DNA from 2 places in the Micromonospora coxensis genome. Region 2 is predicted to be linked to the other one. Evidence: riboswitches for the same ligand, from Rfam matches in the RefSeq annotation. Region 2 holds a riboswitch; the other holds the start of a gene.

Region 1 (3,396 bases), 2.7 Mb from region 2:
AGCACCGCCGTGGAGTCCGGGGCGTGCCGGCCACCGACGTGCCGCAGTCGTACGCCGGTGGGCAGCTCCAGCTCGTCGGTGAAGGTCCGGGTCGGCGGCAGGATCGCGAAGTCGTCGAAGGTCTCCATGGCCAGGGCCCGGGCCCGGAAGCTGGGCCCGAGCCGGGGCTCGGCGCGGACCTGCTCGCGCAGGTAGCGGTGGCTCCACGGGCGGGCCGCCTCGGCCCGCAGCAGCGACTCCCCGGCGACGTGGCCGACGATCTCCACGTCCGGCCAGGCGCAGGCGCCCCAGACGTGGTCCCAGTGGTGGTGGGTGTAGACCAGCCAGCGCGGCGCGGGCAGCCCCGTCGCGTCCAGTGCGGCGCGGATCTCGCGGGCGTGGGCCGGGCTCTGGCCGGCGTCGACCAGCACGGCGCCCCGCTCGTCGGTGATCAGCGCCACGCCGGCCTGCACGGCGAGCGGGTCCGCGTCACCGGGCAGCAGCCAGACCCGCCCGGTCAGGTGCTGGAACGTCGTGCCGCTGATGGCCTGGCCCTCCTCCGCGCGACCGTGGTGGACGATCCCGGCCGATGGTAGGCGCACCGCCGCCGCCCCGCTGCCCCGTGGACCTCGCTGACCGGCCGATACGCCGTCGCGTCGGGTCGGTCGCCCGGCCCCGCCAGCCGGCCCCGGCGGCCGGCCGCGCGGTGTCCGGGTGTCCCGGCGCGGGGTGCGGACGCATCGATCGCGCGCCGGTGTCCACTGCGGAGCGGGCACCGAAGCGATCGACCGCTGTCGACGTCGACCGGTGGTGGGGCGGCGTTGACCCGGCGGCGACGGGTGTGGCAGCATTCGCGGCCTGACGGCAGTGAAGGAAGCCGGTGCGATTCCGGCGCGGTCCCGCCACTGTCACCGGGGAGCGATCCCCCCTCGTGAGTCACGGCCGTGTGTCTGCGGTTGGAAGGCCGGGGGAGAGCGTCGATCCGGGAGCCAGGATACTTCGGCCGTCGGAGTGACCCCAGGGCGTGGACACCCGAGGAGGACCCGATGACGCGCAGCGTCTCCACCGTCGACGACACCCGTCGTACCCGTGCCGGGCGCGCCGCCGCGCCCCTGCCCGGCCGTGCCGGGGCCGCTCCCGGCCCACGCGCCGCCCGTTGCGCCGTTCACCGCTGAGTCCCGCACCGCGCCGTCCGCGCCCACCGGCTCACCGCCGGTGACCCGGTCGGCCGCTCGTCGTACCCGCTGAACCGCGCCCGCCCCCCGCCCCGCCCGACCGCCTCCGCGCCGGTCCGGGTGTCACTCTCCGGAGCCGTCCGTGCGCATCCTGCTGCTCTCCACCGCCGACACCGACCTGCTCGCCGCCCGCGCCAGCGCCGCCGACTACCGACTGGCCAACCCCGCCCGGGTCGACGTCGACGCCGTGCCGGCCCTGCTCGACGGGGTCGACCTGGCCGTCGTACGGCTGCTCGGCGGCCGGCAGGCGTGGCCCGACGGGCTCGCCGCGGTGCTCGCCTCCGGCGTGCCCACCGTGGTGCTCGGCGGCGAGGCGGTGCCCGACGCGGCGCTGATGGCGGCCTCCACGGTGCCCGCCGGAGTGGCCGCCGAGGCGCTGTCCTACCTGGTCGAAGGGGGGCCGGAGAACCTGGCCCAGCTGGCCCGGTTCCTCGGCGACACGGTCCTGCTCACCGGCGAGGGCTTCGCCGCGCCCGCGCCCGGCCCGGCGTACGGGATCCACGGCGACCGGCCGACCCGTCCGGGGCGGCCCATCGTCGGCATCGTCTTCTACCGGGCGCACGCGCTGGCCGGCAACACCGGCTTCGTCGACGTGCTCGCCGACGCGGTGGACGCGGCCGGCGCCGACCCGCTGCCGATCTTCTGCGGCTCGCTGCGCGGACTCGTCCCCGGCGACGGCCCGCTGGAGCTCTTCGCCCGCTGCGACGCGCTGGTGGTGACCGTGCTCGCCGCCGGTGGGGCGGTCGCCGCCGACGCCTCCGGCGGGGGCGACGAGGACGCCTGGGACGTCGGCGCGCTCGCCGCCCTCGACGTGCCGATCGTGCAGGCGCTCTGCCTGACCAGCACCCGCGAGCAGTGGGCCGACAGCGACGCCGGACTCTCCCCGTTGGACGCCGCCATGCAGGTGGCCATTCCCGAGTTCGACGGTCGGATCGTCACCGTGCCGTTCTCGTTCAAGCGGATCGACGCCGACGGGCTGTCGGTCTACGCCGCCGACCCGGAACGGGCCGCCCGGGTGGCCGGGATCGCCGTACGCCAGGCCCGGCTGCGCCACGTGCCGAACGCCGAGAAGCGGCTCGCCGTCGTGCTCAGCTCCTACCCGACGAAGCACTCCCGGGTCGGCAACGCCGTCGGCCTGGACACCCCCGCCTCGGCGGTACGGCTGCTCGCCGCCCTCGCCGACGCCGGCTACCACCTCGGTGACGCGCCGCCGCCCACCGACGGCGACGCGCTGATCCACGCGCTGATCGCCGCCGGCGGACACGACGTCGAGTGGCTCACCCCCGAGCAGCTCGCCGCCGCCGAGGCCCGGGTGCCGCAGGCCACCTACCGACGCTGGTTCGCGCAGGTACCGGCCGAACTGCGCGAGCGGATGCGGGAACACTGGGGCGAGCCGCCCGGCGAGCTGTACACCGACGGCGGCGACATCGTGCTGGCCGGGCTGCGCTTCGGCAACGTCACCCTGCTGATCCAGCCGCCGCGCGGCTTCGGGGAGAACCCGATCGCCATCTACCACGACCCGGACCTGCCGCCGAGCCACCACTACCTGGCCGCGTACCGGTGGCTGGCCGCGCCGGTGTCCGACGGCGGGTTCGGCGCGGACGCGGTGGTGCACCTCGGCAAGCACGGCACGCTGGAGTGGCTGCCCGGCAAGGGTCTCGGGCTCGCCGCCGACTGCGCCCCCGACGCCGTCCTGGGCGACCTGCCGCTGGTCTACCCGTTCATCGTCAACGACCCCGGCGAGGGCACCCAGGCCAAGCGCCGCGCCCACGCCGTGGTCGTGGACCACCTCGTGCCGCCGATGGCCCGCGCCGAGACCTACGGCGACCTGGCGAAACTCGAACAGCTGCTGGACGAGTACGCCACCGTGCAGGCCCTCGACCCGGCCAAGGTGCCCACCGTGCGGCAGCAGATCTGGCAGCTCGTCCGCGCCGCCGAACTGCACCACGACCTGCACCAGCAGGACATGCCGGCGGCCGACGACTTCGACGACTTCGTGCTGCACCTCGACGGCTACCTCTGCGAGGTCAAGGACGTGCAGATCCGCGACGGCCTGCACGTGCTCGCCGAGGCCCCCACCGGCGAGGCCCGGGTCAACCTCGTGCTCGCGGTGCTGCGCGCCCCACAGGTCTGGGGCGGCACCCGTGCCCTGCCCGGCCTGCGCCAGGCGATCGCCGCCGCC
Region 2 (3,396 bases):
GCGTCCGGGCCGGGCGGCGCGGCCGGCATGGTCCCGCGCGCCGACTACCGGGCCCTGCCCCGGGTCACCTTCACCGACCCGGAGGTCGGCGCGGTCGGCCTCACCGAGCGGCAGGCCCGGGAGCGCGGGATCAACGTGCAGGTCGGCTTCGCCCCGCTCCCGTCGTCGGCCCGGGGCTGGATCCACAAGGCCGGCAACGAGGGCTTCGTCAAGCTGGTCGCCGACGCCGACCAAGGCGTGCTGATCGGCGCGACGTCGGTCGGCCCGGCCGGCGGTGAGGTGCTGTCGGGGCTGGTCGTGGCGGTGCACGCCGCCGTGCCGCTCAGCCGGCTCCGGCACATGATCTACGCGTACCCGACGTTCCACCGGGCGATCGAGGACGCGCTGCGCGACCTGAGCTGACGCGGGCTCACCGGCCGTGCCGGCCGGCGCCGGCCGCGAAGCGGGCCGCGCCGGCCACGGCGTCCGTGGCGAGCGAGTCCAGGCCGTAGGCCAGCTCGGTGGCCATCGCCTCCGGCTCGGACAGACCCGCGCCGGCCAGCACCGAGGCGCGGTCGTTGCGCAGGCACGCCTGCGGGTGGCGGGCGATGTCGGCGGCCAGCCGCTCGGCCGCCGTCCGCGACTCACCCGGCGGGACCACCCGGTTGACCAGACCCATCGCGTACGCCTCGTCGGCGCCGACCGGGCGGCCGGTGAGGATCAGGTCCATCGCGCGGCTCTCCCCGATCAGCCTGGGCAGCCGCACCGTCCCGCCGTCGACGAGCGGTACGCCCCACCGCCGGCAGAAGACCCCGAGCACCGCGTCCGACTCGGCGACCCGCAGGTCGCACCAGAGCGCCAGCTCCAGCCCGCCGGCCACGGCGTACCCGGAGATCGCGGCGACGACCGGCTTGGACAGCGACATCCGGGTCGGACCCATCGGGCCGTCGCCGTCCGGCTCGACCCGGTTGCCGCGCGGCGTGCCGATCGCCTTGAGGTCGGCCCCCGAGCAGAACGTGCCGCCCGCGCCCCAGAGCACCGCGACCCGGGCGTCCGGGTCGGCCTCGAAGGCGCGGAACGCGTCGGCGAGGGCCCGCGCGGTCGGCCCGTCGACGGCGTTGCGGGACGCCGCCCGATCCAGGATCACCGTGGTCACCGGTCCGTCGTGCGCCACGTGTACGGCCATCGGCACAGCATGCCCTCCGGTGGCGCCGGCCCGCCAGGGGCAGGCCGGCGCCCGATGGTCAGTTGCCGCAGGCGGCGTCGACCGCCTTCAGGGTCGGGTCCAGGTCCGGGGCCTCCACCTTGGTGGCGTCCGGGCCGGTGAGCCGCTTCTTGACCGCGCCGGCCAGGTTCTCCAGGGCGGTGCGCACCTGCGGGTCGGCCGCCTTGGGCGCCTCGACGCGCAGCCCCTCGGCGATGGCGGTGTAGTTCGCGCGGACCTTCTCGCCCGCCTCCTTGGCGCTGACCGGCTTGTCGATGGCCGCGATGGCGTCGTCCGCCATCGCGACGAAGTGCTTCTTGACCAGGGCGAGGCTGGCGTCGCAGACCTGCTTGCTGTTGGCGGCGACGTCGACCGTCGGGCTGGGCGCGGTGGACGCCGACGGCGCGGCGGCCGGCGTGGCCGACTTCTCCTCGCTCTGGCAGCCCGCCGCGAGGCCGGCGGCGACGACCAGGGTCAGGGCGGTACGGACGATTCGGGCAGGCGTACGCGTCATGGTGTTTCCCCCGTGGGTGCTGGCCTCGACGGTCGGCTCGACCGGGTCACAGGCCGGAGTCCGACACTGTAGACGGCGACCGGGCCGGCGCGCCTGCCGGTTCCACCCGTCCGGCCGCTAGCATCGCCGACGGCACGATCATGCGAGGTGCCCCGCGGCTGCGGGGAGAATCTGGGAAGCCGGTGCGAATCCGGCACGGGCCCGCCGCGGTGACCGGGGAGCCACCGTCCACGCGCGAGCAGCGCAGCCACTGGCCGTACGGCTGGGAAGGCGGACGGCCAGGCGTCGATCCGGGAGTCCGAAGACCGGCCTCGCGTCGACCGCCCACCTGCCGGTGGGCCGAGCGCAGCGGGAGCCTGCCATGGACCTCTACACCGCCATCCACCGCCGTCGGGACGTCCGCGCCGAGTTCACCGGCGCGCCGGTGCCGGACGACACCCTGCACCGGGTCCTCGACGCGGCGCACGCCGCGCCCAGCGTCGGCTACTCGCAGCCGTGGGACTTCGTCCTGGTCCGGGACGCCGGGATCCGTCGCCGCTTCCACGAGCACGTGCAGGTGGAGCGGGACACCTTCGCCGCCACCCTGGACGGCGAGGCGGCCGCCCGGTTCGCCCGTATCAAGATCGACGGGGTGTTGGAGTCGACCCTGTCGATCGTGGTCACCTACGACCCGTCCCGGGGCGGCCCCGCCGTGCTCGGCCGGCACGCCATCGCCGACGCCGGCCTCTACTCGGTCTGCCTGGCGATCCAGAACCTCTGGCTCGCCGCCACCGCCGAAGGACTCGGCGTCGGCTGGGTCTCCTTCTACCGGGAGCCGTTCCTGGCCGACCTGCTGGGCGTCCCGGCGGGGATCCGCCCGGTCGCCTGGCTCTGTGTCGGGCCGGTGACCCACCTGGAGTCCGTCCCCGACCTGGCCCGGCACGGGTGGCGGCAGAAGCGCCCGCTGGCCGAGGCGCTGCACAGCGACCGCTGGGGTGGCTGAGCCCAGCGGCGGCCATCCGTCACCCGACGTCGACAACTCGTCCGGCGCGGGTGACGGTGGTCAGCCCCAGCCACGTCGCCAGCGCCTCCAGCTCCGCGTCGACGGCCGCGCTGACCTCACCGTCGAAGGGGACGTCCTCGTGGACGGCGTGCACCCGCAGCACGCCCGCCTTCCGGTCGGCGGTGGCGTCCACCTTGCCGACCATCCGGTCGTGGTGCAGCACGGGCAGCGCGAAGTAGCCCCAGCGCCGCTTGGCCTTCGGCACGTACATCTCCAGGACGTACTCGAAGTCGAACAGCTCCCACAGCCGTTTCCGGTCGTGGACCAGCCGGTCGAAGGGGGACAGCAGCGCGGTGCGCCCGGCGAACGGCTGGTCCAGCGCCGCCGGGTCGACCCGCCAACCACCCGGGGTGCCCTCGACCTCGGCCGGCTCACCGGCCTCCCCGACCACCGACGCCCGGGCGATGCCCAGCGAGCGCAGCCGTCGCTCGTCGCGGATCCGCCGGGCCTCGTCCGCCGGCACGACCTCGGTGTCCGCCGGATAGACCCGCTCGGCCAGGTCCCACCGCCGCTGACGGCCGATCCGGCCGGCGATGGCGACCTCGCCCCGGGCGGCGAGGAACTCCAGCATCTGGGTGACGTTGCGGTTGTTCGTCCAGCCGGTCGACGGCCACGGCACCACACTGCGGTCCGGCACCTCGCGGGACAGCAGCGGGC

What was found. A riboswitch is a leader RNA that binds a small molecule or an ion and turns the genes downstream of it on or off. The one in region 2 is predicted to bind cobalamin.
Region 1: it holds a riboswitch for cobalamin, as region 2 does, so the genes downstream of both, cobN (cobaltochelatase subunit CobN) here and bluB (5,6-dimethylbenzimidazole synthase) in region 2, are expected to answer to the same signal.

Annotation. Positions count from the first base shown of each region.
Region 1 is NZ_LT607753.1:1,103,616-1,107,011, reverse strand. It holds gene GA0070614_RS04915 (MBL fold metallo-hydrolase) at 1-581, opposite strand, end outside; cobalamin riboswitch at 850-979, shown strand; gene cobN (cobaltochelatase subunit CobN) at 1,297-3,396, shown strand, end outside.
Region 2 is NZ_LT607753.1:3,758,901-3,762,296, forward strand. It holds gene GA0070614_RS17085 (dihydrolipoyl dehydrogenase family protein) at 1-402, shown strand, start outside; gene GA0070614_RS17090 (crotonase/enoyl-CoA hydratase family protein) at 410-1,165, opposite strand; gene GA0070614_RS17095 (hypothetical protein) at 1,224-1,697, opposite strand; cobalamin riboswitch at 1,826-2,025, shown strand; gene bluB (5,6-dimethylbenzimidazole synthase) at 2,059-2,679, shown strand; gene GA0070614_RS17105 (DNA glycosylase AlkZ-like family protein) at 2,699-3,396, opposite strand, start outside.